One region of the Vibrio sp. 1288 genome, then DNA from elsewhere that is predicted to be linked to it. Evidence: riboswitches for the same ligand, from Rfam matches in the RefSeq annotation. Region 1 holds a riboswitch; the other holds the start of a gene.

Region 1 (9,664 bases):
TCATGCGAATACGAAAACGAAAGACAAAGCGGACTTTAAACTGCTTGTTGCTCAGAAAGACGGTTCTGCGTTTAAGCCAGTTAATGAGGCAGAAACCAAAGCAGCGATGTCTGTACTTGAGAATGCAAGTTACGAAGTATGTAAGCGTGAAGACCGCCCTACAAAGAGCAAGCCTTCAGCACCTTACATCACCTCTACGCTTCAACAGGCAGCGAGTACACGTCTGGGCTACGGCGTGAAAAAGACCATGATGCTAGCTCAGCGCCTCTATGAGGCCGGTTACATCACTTATATGCGTACTGACTCGACTAACCTAAGTGCCGAGGCTGTGGACGCTGTACGTGACTTTATTGGTTCTGAGTTTGGTGATAAGTACCTGCCAGCGAAACCATTGACGTACGGTAGCAAAGAAGGGGCACAGGAAGCGCACGAAGCGATCCGTCCTTCAAATGTGGGTGTTAAGGCGGAAGACCTGCAAGGTGTCGATGCTGATGCGCACAAACTTTACGCTTTGATTTGGAATCAGTTTGTAGCGTGTCAAATGACGCCAGCAGAATACGATTCAACAACCATCAGTGTAAAAGCGGCAGAATACACGCTTAAAGCGAAAGGCCGTATCCTTAAATTTGACGGCTGGACTCGTGTACAGCGTCCAATGGGCAAAAACGAGGATACAATCCTTCCTGCGGTACAACTTGGCGATAAGCTAAGCTTAGAGTCACTTGACCCTAAACAGCACTTTACAAAGCCACCTGCGCGCTACACTGAAGCAGCACTGGTTAAAGAGCTAGAGAAACGAGGTATTGGTCGTCCGTCGACTTACGCATCGATCATTTCTACGATTCAAGATCGTGGCTACGTGAAAGTTGATCAGCGCCGTTTCTACGCTGAAAAAATGGGTGAAATTGTTACTGACCGCCTTGATGACAGCTTTAACGATTTGATGAACTACGACTTTACTGCGCGTATGGAACAGAAATTGGACCAAATCGCTGAAGGTGAAGTGAACTGGAAAGCTGTGTTAGACAACTTCTTTGCTGATTTTACTGGCGATCTTGAAAAAGCGGAGCTGGATGAGTCAGAAGGCGGTATGAAGTTAAACCACATCGTCATGACGGATATCGAGTGTCCGACGTGTAGCCGTCCAATGGGCATCCGTACTGCTTCAACAGGTGTATTCTTAGGCTGTTCAGGTTACGCGTTACCACCAAAAGAGCGTTGTAAGACAACCATCAACTTGGGTGACGAAGAAGGTATTATTAACGTTCTAGAAGAAGACGTTGAAACCGCAGCTCTTCGTGCTAAAAAGCGTTGTCCGATCTGTGAAACAGCGATGGACGCATACCTGATTGATGACAAGCGTAAGATGCATGTTTGTGGTAATAACCCGAACTGTGAAGGCTACCTTGTTGAATACGGCGAGTTCAAAGTAAAAGGCTACGATGGTCCAGTTGTTGAATGTGACAAATGTGGCTCTGATATGGTGCTTAAGAACGGTCGCTTTGGTAAATACATGGATTGTACGAGCGAAACGTGCAAGAACACTCGTAAGATCTTGAAGAATGGCGAAGTCGCGCCCCCGAAAGAAGATCCTGTTCATTTCCCCGAGTTGCCATGTGAAAACTCAGATGCGTATTTCGTACTTCGTGATGGTGCTTCAGGTCTATTTATGGCGGCAAGCAACTTCCCTAAATCGCGCGAGACACGTGCTCCTTTGGTTGCTGAACTGGCGCGTTTTGAAGAGCGTTTACCTGAGAAGTTCAAATACCTAGCAACTGCGCCGCAAGAAGATCCTGATGGTCGTCCTGCTGTTGTACGCTTTAGCCGTAAAACAAAAGAGAACTACGTTCGTTCGGAAGAGAACGGTAAGCCAAGTGGTTGGACAGCGCTCTTTGTTGACGGTAAGTGGGAAGTCACTGATAAGCGTAAAAAAGCGAAAGCATAAAAACGTACGATCTAAGTAATGTAAAAAGGCAGCGATATCGCTGCCTTTTTTGCGTTTTGTTTTTGCGTAAAGGCCACTGTGTTGTTCGTATAGCTCTTTGCTGCTTTGACTGAGTTTTGCTGACGCGAGAAGATCCCAGCATCAATATTTCGTAGTCGCTGATGTATTTTTTATGTAAAAAATATTTGTTGTAACTTTCATTTTGCATTCACATATTTGTTATACATTGGGCTAAAAAATCGGCGGTGTAGTGAATCCGTTCGTAAATTGTTTTCACAATGTAATCGTTTGCTTTTCCATGTGTGATCTAGATATCGTCTTGAGTACGCAAGAGCTGTATGGTACACAGAATGGCGTATTAAAAATTGTAATTTAGAACCCGCTTAGATAATTTATTACAAAAATTAGTGCAACTGTGTGCATTGTTTGCGTCAAAAAATAAGGAAAGAGTGGACGTTGCATACTGGAAGTGCCGTAGCTTTTTTATCCGTGTTGTAAGAGTTCACAGAAACTCAGAGACGGTTGCTAAATGTATTCGCTTGACTCCCCGAGTATGACTCATTCAAGCGAGTACCAAATCCAAGCTATAACGATATGGAGAACAACAAATGGCTGGTGTTTTGGGAATGATTCTTGCTGGCGGTGAAGGCTCTCGTTTGAGACCTTTAACGGAATCTCGCAGTAAACCTTCGGTACCGTTTGGTGGTAGTTATCGATTGATCGATTTTGCTCTAAACAATTTTGTTAATGCGGACCTGATGCGCATTTACGTCCTAACCCAATTTAAATCTCAATCTTTATTCCATCACTTAAAAAAGGGGTGGAACATCAACGGCATTACAGACCGCTTTATCGATCCTATTCCCGCTCAAATGCGTACTGGTAAACGTTGGTACGAAGGGACGGCGGACGCGATCTATCAAAACCTGCGTTTTATGGAGTTAGAGGAACCAGAGCAAGTTTGTATTTTTGGCTCTGACCATATCTATAAGATGGATATCAAACAAATGCTGAACTTCCACTCAGAAAAGCAGGCTTCTCTGACGGTATCTGCATTGCGCATGCCACTAAAAGAGGCGTCGCAATTTGGGGTTATCGAAGTGGATAGTGAAGGCCGTATGATTGGCTTTGAAGAAAAACCAGCAAATCCGAAGTCGATTCCTGGTGACCCGGATTACGCTTTAGTTTCAATGGGTAACTATGTTTTTGAAGCTCAGGTACTGTTCTCAGAGTTGGTCGAAGATGCGGATAATGAAGCTTCATCACATGATTTTGGAAAGGACATCATTCCAAAGATGTTCCCTAGAGGTGATGTGTTCGTGTATGACTTCAGTACCAACAAAATCAGTGGCGAAAAAGAAGAGGTGTACTGGCGTGATGTCGGAACTATTGATGCGTACTGGCAAGCGCATATGGATCTGCTAGAAAAAGATGCACCATTTTCGCTGTACAACCGTAAATGGCCATTGCATACCTACTACCCACCATTGCCACCTGCGACATTTACCGACTCTGATAATGGTCGTGTGCAGATAATCGATAGTTTAGTGTGTAATGGCAGCTATGTTAGAGGCTCAAGAATCGAAAAGTCGGTGCTTGGTTTTCGCAGTAATATTGCTTCTGCTTGCGATATCAGCGAATGTATACTTCTTGGTGACGTAAAAATTGGCGAAGGATGTGTTTTACGTCGTGTGATTGTCGACAAGGATGCCGATATTGCTCCTGGTACTCAGATTGGTGTGAATCTTCAAGAAGATAAAAAACACTTCCACGTGTCTGAGGAGGGCATTGTTGTTATTCCGAAAGGAGCTCGAGTTGGCTACTAACAACTTATCTATTCTGTTTGTAGCTTCTGAGGTTGAAGGCCTCATTAAAAGTGGTGGCTTGGCAGATGTTGCCAAGGCACTACCGGAAGCCCTTCAAAACCTACAGCAAGACGTAAGAATTACCATCCCTGCGTACAGCAGTATTGATAAACTCGCAGACGCAGAAGTTGTATTAGAAACAGAATTAACATCATGGCCGCATACGGAGTATCGAGTTTTGCGGCTCATGTTAGGTCAAAATCCTGTTTACCTGATTGATTGTCCGCCGTATTTCAATCGACCATCAATGTATGCGGAGAACAACCAAGCGTATACTGATAACGGCGAGCGCTTTGCGTTTTTTAGTGCAGCATGTCTCGATATGTTACCCAAGCTCGCCTTTCAACCTAATATCATACACGCGAACGATTGGCACACAGGTCTTGTTCCATTTTTGCTCAAGCACAGGTATGGCAATGATCCGTTTTTTGCTCATACTAAAAGCGTCATTTCAATTCACAATGCGGTCTTTAAAGGCGTATTTAGTTATGAAGACGTGCAGTGTTTGCCAGAGTTTCATTATAGAAACGTTCCCGATGCTGCGGTGAGTGCAACGCATATTACGATGCTTAAAGCTGGTGTAATGAATGCAGATAAGATAAACGCGGTTAGCCCTACGTACGCAGAGGAACTAAAAACAGAGCTTGGCAGTCATGGAATGGCTTGGGAGTTTCAGCAACGCGCGCAGGACTTAGTTGGTATTTTGAACGGTTGTGATTACAGCGCTTGGAATCCGGAAACTGATACCTACTTGCCGGTTAATTACTGCGCCGACCAGCAAAGTATGTCGCAAGGGAAGAAAGCTTGTAAAAAAGCATTACAACAACGACTAAATTTGCCCGAAAAAAATGTAGCTATGTTCGGTATGGTTTGTCGGTTGACCCAGCAGAAAGGCGTTCATTACTTGTTGCCTGCTTTGGCCGATTTTTTGAAGCACGATGTTCAGCTAGTTGTCGTTGGGACCGGAGACCCTGTTCTTGCCGCTCAGTTACGAGAGGTTGCCGCGCGGTTTTCTAGCAAATTTGCCTTTGTAGAAGCGTATGACAATGAACTTGCGCATATCGTTGAAGCTGGTTCTGATTTCTTCTTGATGCCTTCTGAGTTTGAACCATGTGGCTTAAACCAAATCTATAGTATGGCTTATGGGACATTACCGATAGTACGCGGTGTTGGTGGCTTAAAGGACAGCGTTAGCGATTATGATGTAAACCCATCTGAAGCAACGGGGTTTGTTTTTTTCGAACCGACACCGCAGGCATTGTTGTTAACGATGCTAAGGGCACTGTTGCTCTACGCTCAAAACGAGCCTGAAGTGAATAAAGTACAGTTGCACGCGATGCAACAAGACTTTTGTTGGCAAAAGGCCGCAGAATCTTATTTGCAGCTTTACCACTCAGCGTTAGTTTGACTTAAAATTGTAACGAAAGGCACCGAATGAGGTGCCTTTATTATCTTGAGTAAGGGGAGTGTGGTAGGATGGCTTTTTACTCAATAGCACGATCTTTTTGATACTCAATATGACCCAGCCGCTACTTTTTCATAAAACCTATTTGCACCCTACTAGTAATGAGTGGGTTGTATTTGTGCACGGTGCTGGTGGTAGCTCTTCTATCTGGTTCAAGCAAATTAAAGCTTACAAGCAACACTTTAACTTATTGCTGATCGATTTAAGAGGTCATGGAAAGTCAAATCAGTTACTTAAAGAGCTCATTGCTAGCCGTTATACCTTTACGGAAGTTACCCAAGATATTTTGAAAGTATTGGACCATTTAAAGATCCAATCCGCTCATTTTGTCGGTATGTCGCTTGGTACTATTATTGTTCGAAACCTTGCTGAATTGTCATCAGAGCGCGTACGTTCGATGGTGCTCGGTGGTGCTGTCACAAGGCTTAACACTCGTTCTCAGATATTGGTGAAATTAGGTAATTTTTGTAAGCATATCCTACCGTACATGTGGCTCTACAAACTGTTCGCTTATATTGTTATGCCTCAAAGAAGCCAACGAGAATCTCGCCACCTTTTTATTCGCGAAGCCAAGAAGCTTTGCCAAAAAGAATTTAAACGTTGGTTTATTCTTGCCGCTGATGTAAATCCGTTAATGAAATATTTTAAAGATCGAGAGTTACCCATTCCGACTCTTTACTTAATGGGCGACAGGGATTACATGTTTATTAAACCTGTCAAAGAAATGGTTGCAGCACATAAGCTCAGCATTCTACGAGAAATCCCGAATTGTGGTCATGTATGCAATGTAGAGCGTCCAGAAGACTTCAATCAACACTCCATCGAGTTTATTAAACAGCAAGCTGTATGTGCTTAAAACTGAGTGCATCCACTGAATAGGAGAGCCGCTATAGCTCTCCTAGTTGATATCCACATTGCCAACATGCACCAAATTGCCCTTCGTTTATTTCATGACATTTTGGGCATTGCCAATCTTGATACTCATGCCTATCGGATTGTTTTCGATATGCTTTTACTATTTCTTCAGCTTTCATCTTTTGTGCCGTGTCAAAAAGCCACACATAAGGATCGGTATCATCACCAAACGGCAGTTCTCCTTTTAAGCCGAAAATACCTTCTCCGCGAACTTCACAGTAAATTTGTTCCACTTTAAGCAGCTCACATACAATGTGTGCTTCTGCTGGGTTTTTAGCGATAAATATTTTCATCAAAATACCCACTTCACCAATTACGAGTTTTGCTGACTTGGTGTCGGCCTTACTTTATTCATAACCCATTTAGTGATGATTGGAAATAGTCCCAATAGCGCAAAAGACGCTAATACTGCGGGTGAAACAATGCCCGATAGGCTTTCAATTGTTGCTAATTGAGTACCTGCATTCAGATATACGGCTGTGCCTGGCAGCATACCTATTTGGCTAGTGAGATAAAATCGACCTACAGACATCGGTGTTAAGCCCATCAGTAAGTTGATTAGAAAGAAAGGGAATACAGGGATTAGACGCAAGGAAAATAGATAAAAAGCTCCGTCTTTTTCGACACCTTGATTAATTGCGTTGAGTTTATTTCCGAATTTGTTTTGTACCCAGTCACGCAATAAGTATCGGCTGCTCAAGAAGGCCAGTGTTGCCCCCATAGTGCTAGCGAAAGAAACCAGTAGCAAGCTTGTCCAAAAACCAAATAAGGCTGCACCAAGTAAGGTGACTACTGCCGCTCCTGGGATAGAAAAAGCGGTAATTGCAATGTAGGTAAAAAAGTAAATCGCAGCCGAGAATACAAAATTCTGATCGATGTATGTAGTTAGTGCTTCTTGTTGGGCTTTTGCATTCTCTAAGGTTAAATACTGGCCAAAGTTAATACCTAAAAAGACGATAGCCGCTAGTAGGATGAGACCTAATATCAGTTTCTTATTCATAATTTTGATTCCAATTTGGGATATATGTAATAAGACAGTAGGAAAACCGAAAAAATTTCACAAAAAAACCGCAGATTAGACTGCGGTTTTACAAGATAGTTTTTAGGCCGACTTTTATTGGAGGCCGTTCATCAACTCATCTCGGCGAGCTTGAGGTACCACACTCCAATGAGTGCCGTTGATAGCACCTTCTAGTGCCCATAGCAACTCAATGTTGACGGTTGCAGAGTGCGTATCTCTTATCGCTTTATAGGCGTTAAGCGCACCTTCCTCTTCAAGCTTCTCTACGGATTCGATGCCGGCTTTTTTTAGCATGCGCTCGGTAGCCAGTCGTAAGTTAGGCAAATCTTTCAAACGGTTAGGCTTTGTACTTGCTTGCTGTTCTTTCTCAAGCTTTGCCTTTTTCAATGATTGATTCGCTACTTCGATTAAGCGTTCGCTTGATTCCCATAAATCGCTGGAAATAGCGTAGTACTTTGTAACGACTGGAAAGCCACGTTTTTTATAAACGTAAGGCTTTAGCCCTTGTTTCTCGAAGTCAGATGAAGTTTTTTGGTCTGCTCTGATATGAAGCTGATTGTTTACCACTAGTGCAAACATTGTTTCATCAGCGAATAGTCCGAAGCCACCAAACATTGAGCGCGACTTGATATTACCAAGTGCCTCAAATAGCTTCATAGAGTCTTTGAGTATCGGTTTATCCATGTTTTGTTATCTCGGTGTAATTAATATTACGCCACCAAAAGTCAGGTCCGAGAGAGTAGCAAACATGCGTAAAAACAATGTCATTACAGAGTAAAGTCATTGCTTACACACTTGCCATCGGTAACCCCGCTACCTTCCATATCGTAATATGGTTCAGGCCGGAGGCTTTGCGTCCCACTCTTTCGAATGGTTTGCCCTGTGCGTGACACAATGAGCATACTTCTTATATTGAATTAACATCACGGTTTAGCGTTAAAAGTGTGATTTCGGTTCAATAAAAATGATAGATTGAATGCTCTATTTTGCATATGGAAAGGTGCAAATTGGCCTTTGAAAAGGAGTTCTTAATATATATTACATTTATATAAAACAGGGAGTTAACGTTAGTCAATTGTTATTAGAGTGGTGTGAAGTATTAGAGAATGCTTAATTTTTCCAAAAAAATAAGCGCCCCTGTAGAGCGCTTATTTAACACGGTTAAATACAGTGAAATTTAGTTCATTTTTTTCACAGTATTTCGAATTACAAGCTCAGGTTGCATTTCGAAAATTCGTTTTTCGTGTTCTTTATCTTTGATACGCTCAAGTAGAATTTCGAATGCATTTTTACCAACACGACGTTTAGGTTGGTGGATAGTCGTTAGCGGTGGAGAGAAGTATTCCGCAAGCTCGATGTTGTCGTAGCCGATCACTGAAATATCTTCAGGAATTTTGATCCCGTTTTGTTGCAAGCGGCTCATTAGGCCTAGAGCCATTGTGTCGTTAAAACAGAATACCGCCGTCGGGCGCTTGTCCATTGCGGTAATTTTATCTGCAACTAATACGGCCGTATCACATTCAAAGTTACCTTCAAGGATCCAGTCTTCATTTACAGCTAGGTTCGCTTCGCTCATTGCGCGACGGAAACCTGCAATGCGCTCTTGGCAAGCAAGCTTTTCAAAATGACCGCTTAGACAAGCGATATCCGTATGACCATTGTCAATCAGATGTTTGGTTGCAATGTAGCCACCTTCTTCTGAGTTATCCATGATCTTGTCTGCTTGTGAGCTCTCTGGGCCCCAATCCATGACCACTTTAGGAATGTCCGCATGACGGTCAAGCATCTCTTTTAGTTCTTCGGTTAAGTCAGAACACATCACTAGGATGCCATCAACGCGCTTTTCAGCCAGCATACGAATGTAATCGCGTTGTTTTTCGTAAATCCCGCCTGTGTTACATAAAATCAGAGTATAGCCTTGGCGGTAACAGTAGCTCTCAACGCCATCAATCACTTCTGAGAAAAATAGGTTAGTTGATTGAGTTACTAACATGCCAATCGTACGAGTTGAGTTGCATTTTAGGCTGCGTGCAACGGCACTTGGCGCGTAATTCAGCTCGTCAACGGCTTTCATTACTTTTTCTTGCGTTGCTTCTGCAACGAAACGCGTTTTATTGATAACGTGCGAAACTGTCGTAGTGGAAACGCCGGCTAAGCGAGCAACGTCTTTTATCGTGGCCATAAATGGTGTCCTGTATCGAGCTACTGAAATATGTCGTATTGGATGTACCTGATGCTCTAATGGTTTCACACCTAGCAATATAAAATTGGCGCTAAGTGTCTCGGCAGCGGTTGATCCAAGTGCGACAAAAGGGTACGTAGCAGCATCGGTCGATGAATTTTATCTTTTTTCTATCTGATGAGAAATTGCCATCAACCTGTTAAGAAAACACAAAAACCGCTATATTTCAGCGGTTTACATATAAATCATATTTAATCGTTTGCGCTCACAT
Region 2 (9,664 bases), on a different contig from region 1:
ACGCGCAAAAAGAAGCGCAGCGTAAACAAGACTAAGCCCAACTCTCCTTATATTTAGCGAGCTGCCGTAAGGTGGCTCGCTTTTACTACGCACCAATACTCTTTCAATACAATTTTGTATCCCTCACCAATACCTCTAGTTTATTGTCTCTTTTGCCTTCGGGTAGCCCCACCATTTCATCATAAGCACTTTGATGCACTAAAACCTGCTTATTTGCCTTGATATTCCTGCACTTCTTTTGCATCTCGATCAGGGAATGAGCCCTCAAAAAGATACCGTTGTCATCAGTGATAAATTGCGCTTCTCCATCAATCACGACAGATGCCTGGTACAATGCGAGATCAAGCGAATGAATGACCAATTTGTCTACATAGAAGTATTTTTGTAACTTACTCAATGGTATTGCCATGTGTCACCTCCCTAAAAGTTACCTCTACGTTTTGTGGAATAAAACCGATCATTGGATGAGATTTCTTCGGTTTACTTGCGTACAACATCGGAAACAAAGAGGATTCCGATGCAAACAATCAATGTCGTGTGGTTAAAACGAGATTTAAGGCTGACTGACCATCAACCACTAACTCAAGCATTATCAACAAAGCACCCAACTGTGCTTTTGTATATTGTTGAACCATTGCTATTGAACAACCCACACTATTCTGAGCGCCACTGGCGATTTGTTTGGCAATCACTGCAAGACATGGATGAGACGCTCAAAGCGTATGGGCATCGAATCACGGTGCTGTATGACGATGCCTTAGCATGTTTCCAATCAATTCAAGCGCAATATCAAATCAACGCTGTTTTTTCTCACCAAGAAATAGGACTCAACTGCACCTTTGAGCGCGACAAACAAGTTGCCGCTTGGCTGTATGAGCAGAACATCGACTGGTTTGAGTTCGAACACGGTGCTGTTATCAGAGGTGCAAAAAACCGGCAAGGTTGGGACAAACATTGGGACTCTGTCATGAGAGCCTCAATAAGCCCTATTGAGCTCCAAACCGACTTATTGCATTCATTGGATGCAGAAACTCTCGGCTGTTCGTTTTCGCCACCATCATCCTGGCTATCAAAATGCAAAGGAATGCAAACGGGAGGAAGCCGGCTCGCTTGGAAAACACTAGAGGACTTTTTTCATCGTCGAGGTCGTGATTACTATCGAAGCATTTCTAGTCCCACTGCCTCACGTACAGCCTGTACTCGCCTTTCTCCATACCTCGCTTGGGGTAACATATCCTTGCGTGAAGTTTATCAATACCTTTTGAAACACTGGCAAGTGGCTGGGTTTCGTCGCAGCTTAATTGCATTGTCTTCACGGCTTCATTGGCACTGTCACTTCATCCAAAAATTCGAATCGGAATACGACATGGAGTTTTACTGCGTTAATCGGGCTTACGAACCATTGATTAAACAAAGTAGTACTTTCGATGAAGAAAAGTTAGCAGCATGGAAATCCGGGCATACTGGCGTACCTTTGATTGATGCCTGCATGCGCTGTTTGCACCACACTGGTTACATTAACTTTCGCATGCGTGCCATGCTGGTTAGCTTTCTTACTCACCACATGAACATGAATTGGCGAGTAGGTGTAACGCATTTAGCGCAACTGTTTCTCGACTTTGAGCCCGGAATTCATTACCCACAATTCCAAATGCAAGCAGGAGTAACCGGGACTAACACAATCCGTATTTATAATCCGATCAAGCAAGCCCAAGAACATGCTCCTGACGGCACGTTCATCTACAAGTGGGTACCTGAATTGCAAATGGTTCCTCCCCCTCTTTTATTCGAGCCTTGGACAATGACCCAGATGGAAGCTGTCATGTATCAGTTGCAGCCAGATAGCCGTTACCTTGCACCTATTATCACACCAGACAACGCAGCTAAGGCAGCAAGAGAGCGCTTATGGACGTGGCGGAAACGAGCCGATGTGAAACAAGAAGGCAGACGAATTCTTGCGCGACATGTTAGACCCTCAAAAGAAAGTAGGACGCGATGATCATCTCTCAATCACAATGCGTACAAATGCAAACACACTCCAGGGAACCCGTTGTACCCTCAACTAGTAAGGAACACATTATGTTCAAACGTATCTTAGTTATCGCGGCGACACTGATGGCGACGTTATCTTTTATGCTTCCCGTCAAGGCTCATGAGCATGGCATGATGAAAGCCGATATTGTCGACGTTGCCGCTGAAAACGGCTCTTTCAATACGCTTGTTGCTGCGGTAAAAGCAGCGGGCTTGGTTGACACTCTCAAAGGGGAAGGCCCATTTACTGTTTTTGCACCAACGGATGACGCTTTTGCAAAACTGCCAGACGGCACAGTCGACATGCTCTTAATGCCGGAAAACAAAGACAAGTTAGTATCTGTTTTGACTTATCACGTCGTCCCAGGGAAAGTGATGGCTGCCGATGTTGTTAAGCTAGACAAAGCGACTACGGTTCAGGGGCAAGATGTGATGATTAAAACCATGGGCGATAAAGTCATGGTTAACGATGCAAATGTCATTGCAACCGATGTGAAAGCTAAAAACGGTGTCATTCACGTGATTGATACTGTGATCATGCCGAAATAACACCATTCAAAGGGCGGTACACTCCGCCCTTTAGACAGAACTTCTTCCACCCTTAGCACGATTCCTCTCCACTTATCCCCAACAAATCCCCACTCATTCACGATGACTATAAAAAAAGATAAAGACAAAATTAAAATCAATATCTTGCAAGACAACACTGCACAATATTGACGAGGTTAAGATATCGTTATCTTTCAATTTGAGAACAGGATTCCATGTCAGTGACGTTTACTTTTCCACATGTAAATTCTTAAGCTAAATTTTGGCTGCTCAATCACATTTCGGCAAACCATTCGAAAGGGTGGGACGCAAAGCTTCCGGTCTGTCAGCATTTAAAAATCTAAAAGAATGCTCATGATAGCGGGGTTACCATGACGCAGTGTTACAGAAGTCCAATTTCTGTAGCGTTGCTTTATGCTCAGCATGCGCCGGGGTGTGACACTAGTTTGTCAGCCATAACAGAGGACATGTGATGAAATCATTTCCAACCAAATCCGTACTCGCGTTAGCACTTGCAAGCATTAGCTCAGGTGCTGCGGCTCACGGTTATGTATCAGAAACCAATGGTGGTGTCGCTGCAAGTCGCTCGGCACTATGTAAGTATCCAACGCCAGATACTAACGAAAAAAATAATAACTGCGGTGCGATTCAATATGAACCGCAAAGCGTTGAAGGCCCTGATGGCTTTCCCGAAACAGGGCCTCGCGATGGTAAAATAGCGAGTGCCGAAACCGCTTTAGCAGCTGCCCTTGATGAGCAAACTGCCGACCGTTGGGTAAAACGCACTATTCAAGCAGGTACACAAACTTTTGAATGGACATTTACCGCTAACCACGTGACGCGCGACTGGAAATATTACATCACCAAGCCTGATTGGAACCCAAACGCTTCACTATCACGAGACTCTTTTGATCTAACTCCTTTCTGTGTCGTCGACGGCAATATGGTTCAACCCCCGAAACAGGTAAGCCATCAATGTAATGTGCCTACTCGCGAGGGATACCATGTCATCCTGGCAGTATGGGATGTTGGCGACACTGCAGCCTCATTTTATAACGTGATCGATGTGAAATTTGATGGTGACAGTCCCGTTATTCCAGATTGGAAGCAAGGCGGTCAAATTATTCCTACAATGGATTTAAATATTGGGGATTCGGTTTATACGCGCGTATTTGATCAAGCAGGTGAAAACATAGCGTATAGAACTGAACTAGAAATTACCGATGCAGCAATGGGCCAAGCGAAAAACTGGTCTTACGCACTCGCGACTAAGCTAAACCAAGAACAAGCAAAACTGCAAGCCGGGCAGTATGCAGAGGATAAATTCACTCCTGTTTATGGTACTAATCCGGTGTATCTGCAAGCAAATAGCGGCCTTGAGCGAGTAGAGATCGGCTATAACATTGAAACTCCTGTTCCAGAATACTCACTCACAGTAGATGGCTTAGCAGACGAATATATCATTGAGTCAACACCGACAACGTTGGATCTGACACTAACTGCTGAAGGCGATTTAAATGCAGAACTCACCGTTTACAATCACCATCGCGAACCACTTGCAAGTTGGGCAAACGAAATGAAAGACGGCTCGGTAGAGGCGATATCGCTCGCTTTAAGTAAATCGGAGCCGGGTCACCATATGCTCGTAACACGTATTAAGGATAAAGATGGCAACTTGGTGGATCAGCAAACACTCGACTTTCACTTAAAAGAAGAGTCAGTTACTCCACCACCATCTGATGAGTACGATTTTGTCTTCCCTGAAGGACTATCTAGCTACACGGCGGGCACAAAAGTGCTTGCCAGCGACGGGGGCATTTATCAATGTAAACCTTTCCCATACTCTGGTTACTGTATGCAGTGGAAAGAAAGCGCAAATCATTACGAGCCTGGAATAGGTTCACACTGGGAGATGGCTTGGGATAAAGTCAACTAAATCACCCTTTGAACGTTAAGTAAAAAGAGCCTCACGATGAGGCTCTTTTATAATCAAACGCAAAAATGACAGCTTTCCCGGTCTAAACCATGAACACCAGATAAACTAGTGAGATGCGCTCGCCCCTCAATCAGTCCCATTTCATACCCTTCTAGTAAAACGGATTGTCGCATTGATAAGCGCTGAACATGAAAATTATCTGGTGGGGCAATTACCCTAACATGTGTTCCTGGTGGAGGGTTACGAATAAACTCTAATGATTGATTATAGTTATCTGCACGTCTTAACATCGCATCCGCCATTTTGGGGTGCTCCGCAAAAAGTTTCTTCATCAGCCATGTGGTCTTAACTGGCTTTTTGGCATAATTCAGCGGGTGAGAGAGTACTACGGTTATGTCGCGAGCCCCTCGACGATAAGCTTCACGCACTGGGATAGAGTCCGCGACCCCACCATCGGTATAACAACCACCAGAAAAACAAGGGGTATGCTTGTAGGCAATCGGTAATGCTGTTGTCGCTTCAATCGCATGGTGAAAATTATCAGGTGTCACGCGATAGTAATCTGCCTGCCCTGTATCTACATTTGTTGTCGCTGCGAGAAAAGGAACGCCATTAAACAGTTTATTTTCATCGACGGGATACAAGCGATTAGATTCTTCAAACAACCACTTCACATCGATGAGGTCTCCACCTTTAACGAAGCGAGTCGGGTCAAAAAAGCGTTTGCTTGTGGCCAGCTTAGTAATGACGTTAATACTGCGATGCGGGTAGTCGGTCAAATACCCAATCAAATTTGATGCACCAGCAGATACACCGATTGCAAAATCAAACGGTTTATAACTCTGCTCTAAAAACGCATCTAACACTCCGCTTGCGAAGACGCCTCGCATCGCGCCACCTTCTACTACAATTGCTTTTGTTGCCATATTTCCCCCATTCTCCTTGCCAAAAGAGTAATGAAATTCGTGCAATCACAACAATTGAATATTCTTATTATTGAAATAGGTGAAGTCTATTTATTTCTCTCTTAGAAAATGAAAACTAAAGTTCAAAAAATCCGTACCCGTTAGAAATGTAATTGCGGGCTTAACCAAGGTGGCAAGGTCTAAGAGAAATCTAGGAGAAAACCGTTTTATAGGCTTCGCCCGCGCCATCAATGAACATTTGAGTACCAATAACCGCTAGAATTAAGCCCATCATTTTAGTCACAACATTTAGAGCACTTGGTCCAACCGCTTTGACCAATTTGTCTCCAAATAAAAACAGTACATAGGTGATCACACAGAGGACAGCGAAAGAAACGATAGTAATAATGGTTTGATCGAAACCACCCGCTGTCGCAAAGTTCATCGCGGTAGCAATCGTTCCAGGCCCAGCTAATATTGGCATCGCCAGTGGAGACACTGCAATACTCAATGCCGCCCGTTGCTGAGCTGGTGAATACGCCTTCTCTTTGGTTTTCTGATGCGTCGAATCACCTTGAAGCATGTTAAAACCTATCAAAAACACCAAAATACCGCCTGTTATTCGCAATGCATAAAGCGTGATACCAAACAAATCAAAAATTAACTTACCGGCAATAGAAAATATCGCGATGATAATAAATGCAATAAAAACCGAGCGGAGCGCAATGGAACGGATGGTTTCTTTATCTTCATCAGCAGTTAAACTCAAAAAGATGGGAATATTGGCGATAGGGTTCATGATGGCAAAGAAGCCCATAAACACCGTAACTGTATGAACAATGAGTTCTTTCATATATTCCACTGCATTTAAATTATTGATTCTAAAAACAGTATATACGCTCTCAAACAGAACGAGTGGTGTAATCTCGAATCGTCTTCACACTTATGCGCCAAGCATTGTTTTTCTTTTGAGATAGTTTACCGACTCATCAAATGTCGCTAAGGTGAGTCTTCAGCCTTTAACGTAACAGGGGATGTTAAGTCACCATGAACAGCACGATTCAAACAATTCTCAATCACCGCTCAATTCGAAAATTCACCTCACAACCGATTGAGAGCGAACAATTAGATGCCATTCTTCAAGCCGGCCTTGCGGCGTCCTCATCAAGCATGTTGCAAGTCGTTTCAATTATTCGCGTGACCGACAAAGAAAAACGTACGCTATTAGCTCAATATGCCGGAAATCAAGGGTACGTTGAAAGCGCGGCTGAGTTTTTGGTGTTTTGCATTGATTACCAACGCCACGCCAGTATCAACCCAGATGTTCAAGCTGATTTTACCGAGTTAACGCTAATAGGCGCTGTAGACTCGGGCATCATGGCACAAAATTGCTTGCTTGCGGCGGAGTCGATGGGACTAGGAGGTGTGTATATTGGTGGTTTACGAAACAATGCCCAAAAAGTAGACGAATTATTAGGTTTACCTAAAAATACCGCCATTTTATTTGGTATGTGTCTTGGTCATCCAGATCAAGCCCCTGAAGTAAAACCTCGCCTACCTAAGCATGTCGTGGTGCATGAGAATCAGTATCAAGACCTAAACTTGGATGATATTCAGACGTATGACCAAACTATGCAAAACTACTATGCAAACCGTTCGAGCAATCAAAAACAGAGTACTTGGTCGCAAGAAGTCACCAGTAAACTGGCTGGCGAATCACGTCCGCACATCCTGCCGTATTTGAATGGGAAGGGGCTAGCGAAGAAGTGACCATGTCGAAAGACAACAAAACAAAAAAGAGATCCGAGTCACACTTTTGATAATCCTATTTAATACAACGAGATAATTAGTCGGTAGATTTTCTTGGTTGTATTTTAGAAAGAAAACACTACATATAGAGCTAATAAACAAAATTTGAGCTAATTGAACAAGTTTTTTATCCGAAATATGAAATCTTGTAAGTGAAAACATAAAAATACGATATTTATCTGGACACTTGCTGCATTATTGTCTATTGCTCTAATCATTGAAATTCATTAGAGTTCATGCCTCCAAATGCAATCAATCCCTTATTGAGCACTTTATAAATAGAAGAAGGTGGTGCTTATAAGGTTATGTTGTGAAGTCTTTTCTGGAAAAGAATGTTGCTACCAGCAACTCGCTCTTTACGTCAGATGAATGAAAAAACATGAATTTCAAACATAAAAAGCTAGCTAGTTTAGTGCTCTCCTCAGTACTTCTTTCTGGATGTACTGTACCCGGTAGTCACCTTTCCACAGATGGAAAAAACTTCGTCGAAGACAGCAATGTTAGTCGCACTTCTGATTTCAATGTTTTTCCACTTACACTTGATAAAGTATCTCAACTTAAAAGTTTGGGGATAGAAGCCAAATCCAACCCTGAACTAGATCGCCAACTTAGCGCTTATGAGTATGAGGTTGGCCCTGGAGATATACTAAACATTACTATTTGGGATCACCCAGAACTAACTATTCCTGCTGGTTCTTATCGCAGCTCTGCTGAAGCGGGGAATTGGGTACATGCTGATGGTACTATCTTCTATCCATATATAGGTATTGTTGAAGTTGCGGGTAAAAACGTTCGTCAAATTCGTGCTGATATTTCTCGCCGATTAGCAAAGTACATAGAAAGTCCTCAAGTGGATGTCAGCGTAGCAGCTTTTCGTTCGAAAAAATCCTACATTACTGGTGAAGTAAGTAATCCTGGACAACAACCAATCACCAACATCCCACTCACCTTGTTAGATGCAATTAACCGTGCAGGTGGATTAGCCGAAAACGCCGACTGGAAAAATGTAACACTGACAAGAAACGGCATAGTTGAAAACATATCTCTTTATGCGCTGATGCAAGAAGGCGACCTCACTGAAAATAGGCTACTTCAACCAGGTGATATCATCCATGTGCCAAGAAATGATTCACAAAAGGTTTTCGTTATGGGTGAAGTTAACGATCCTAAACTACTGAAAATAGATCGCGCTGGCATGAGCCTTACGGAAGCTTTGAGCAACGTTGGCGGTATTAATCAGATATCAGCGGATGCGACAGGTGTATTCGTAATTAGGAGGTCACAAGACGCAGGTTCACTGGGCGACATATATCAACTTGATGTCTCCGATGCGGCAGCGCTCGTTATTGGTACTGAATTTGCTCTGAAACCGTATGACATCGTTTATGTCACTGCGGCGCCTATCAGTCGTTGGAATCGCGTTATTGCACAACTAGTACCTACCATCTCAGGCTTCAATGAACTTACAGAAGGCGTCCTTCGAGTCAGGACTTGGCCATAGAAAAAGCATTCTGAAGGGCTTGTTTGAACATAAACAAGTCATTCAAACGTTGTCTATAAGGAGCAAAACATGTTTTCGAACATTCTTGTCGTGTGTGTAGGTAATATTTGTCGCTCTCCCACAGGAGAGCGGTTACTACAGCAACTACTCCCAGATAAACAGATTTCTTCGGCGGGTATTGCCGTAGAAAAAAGTCGCCTAACCGGAAAGCCAGCAGATGAAACCGCCAGACTTGTCGCGTCAGAACGTGGTATCTACCTGCTAGACCACAAAGCGCAGCAGCTAACCGCTAAGTTGTGCGCAAAACAAGACCTAATATTGGTGATGGAACAAGGTCATATCGATGCTTTGACGGAGCTGGTACCAGAGGCTAGAGGTAAAGCAATGTTATTTGGTCACTGGATAGGTTCCGTGGATATTCCAGATCCATACAGACAGAGTAGAGAAGCCTTTGAGCATGCATTATCTCTGATTGAAAATGCTGCTCATGCATGGGCAAAAAAAATATAAATTCAGATCACTTGGCGAAATAAAAAATAATGGCTAACCAAACAATACAACCATCTGCTCTTGCTGATGATGAGATCGACCTAGGCAAGCTCTTCGGCATATTGATAGACGCGAAATGGTTTATCATCAGTATTACACTCTTTTTTGCAACATTAGGTATCGCGGTCGCGTTGCTATCAACTCCGATTTACAAAGCCGACTCGTTAATACAAATCGAAAAGAAAAGTTCAGGTGGTATTTCGGCGATGGTCGGTGACATGGGAGAACTCTTTTCTGCCGAATCATCTGCAACTACAGAAATTGAAATAATTAAATCGAGAATGATTCTTGGCGATACCGTTGATAAGTTTAACTTAACAACCATTGCCACTCCTGATTACTTACCTTTTGTTGGGGCTATGTTCCCTTTAACTGTTGTTATAC

Evidence for each region. A riboswitch is a leader RNA that binds a small molecule or an ion and turns the genes downstream of it on or off. The one in region 1 is predicted to bind cyclic di-GMP.
Region 2: it holds a riboswitch for cyclic di-GMP, as region 1 does, so the genes downstream of both, gbpA (N-acetylglucosamine-binding protein GbpA) here and R8O11_RS06405 (TfoX/Sxy family DNA transformation protein) in region 1, are expected to answer to the same signal.

The regions. Positions count from the first base shown of each region.
Region 1 covers NZ_JAWPOX010000006.1:47,280-56,943, forward strand. Annotated here, with positions in the region: gene topA (type I DNA topoisomerase) at 1-1,945, shown strand, start outside; gene glgC (glucose-1-phosphate adenylyltransferase) at 2,554-3,771, shown strand; gene glgA (glycogen synthase GlgA) at 3,761-5,218, shown strand; gene R8O11_RS06390 (alpha/beta fold hydrolase) at 5,328-6,131, shown strand; gene R8O11_RS06395 (DUF2007 domain-containing protein) at 6,163-6,483, opposite strand; gene R8O11_RS06400 (TVP38/TMEM64 family protein) at 6,504-7,190, opposite strand; gene R8O11_RS06405 (TfoX/Sxy family DNA transformation protein) at 7,305-7,895, opposite strand; cyclic di-GMP riboswitch class I at 8,012-8,101, opposite strand; gene purR (HTH-type transcriptional repressor PurR) at 8,389-9,393, opposite strand.
Region 2 covers NZ_JAWPOX010000008.1:49-9,712, reverse strand. Annotated here, with positions in the region: gene R8O11_RS07900 (rhodanese-related sulfurtransferase) at 1-35, shown strand, start outside; gene R8O11_RS07895 (DUF6482 family protein) at 104-409, opposite strand; gene R8O11_RS07890 (deoxyribodipyrimidine photo-lyase) at 518-1,999, shown strand; gene R8O11_RS07885 (fasciclin domain-containing protein) at 2,080-2,580, shown strand; cyclic di-GMP riboswitch class I at 2,854-2,954, shown strand; gene gbpA (N-acetylglucosamine-binding protein GbpA) at 3,053-4,516, shown strand; gene R8O11_RS07875 (patatin family protein) at 4,570-5,442, opposite strand; gene R8O11_RS07870 (MarC family protein) at 5,633-6,274, opposite strand; gene nfsA (oxygen-insensitive NADPH nitroreductase) at 6,469-7,191, shown strand; gene R8O11_RS07860 (polysaccharide export protein) at 7,610-8,731, shown strand; gene R8O11_RS07855 (low molecular weight protein-tyrosine-phosphatase) at 8,801-9,241, shown strand; partial or broken gene R8O11_RS07850 (Wzz/FepE/Etk N-terminal domain-containing protein) at 9,271-9,664, shown strand, end outside.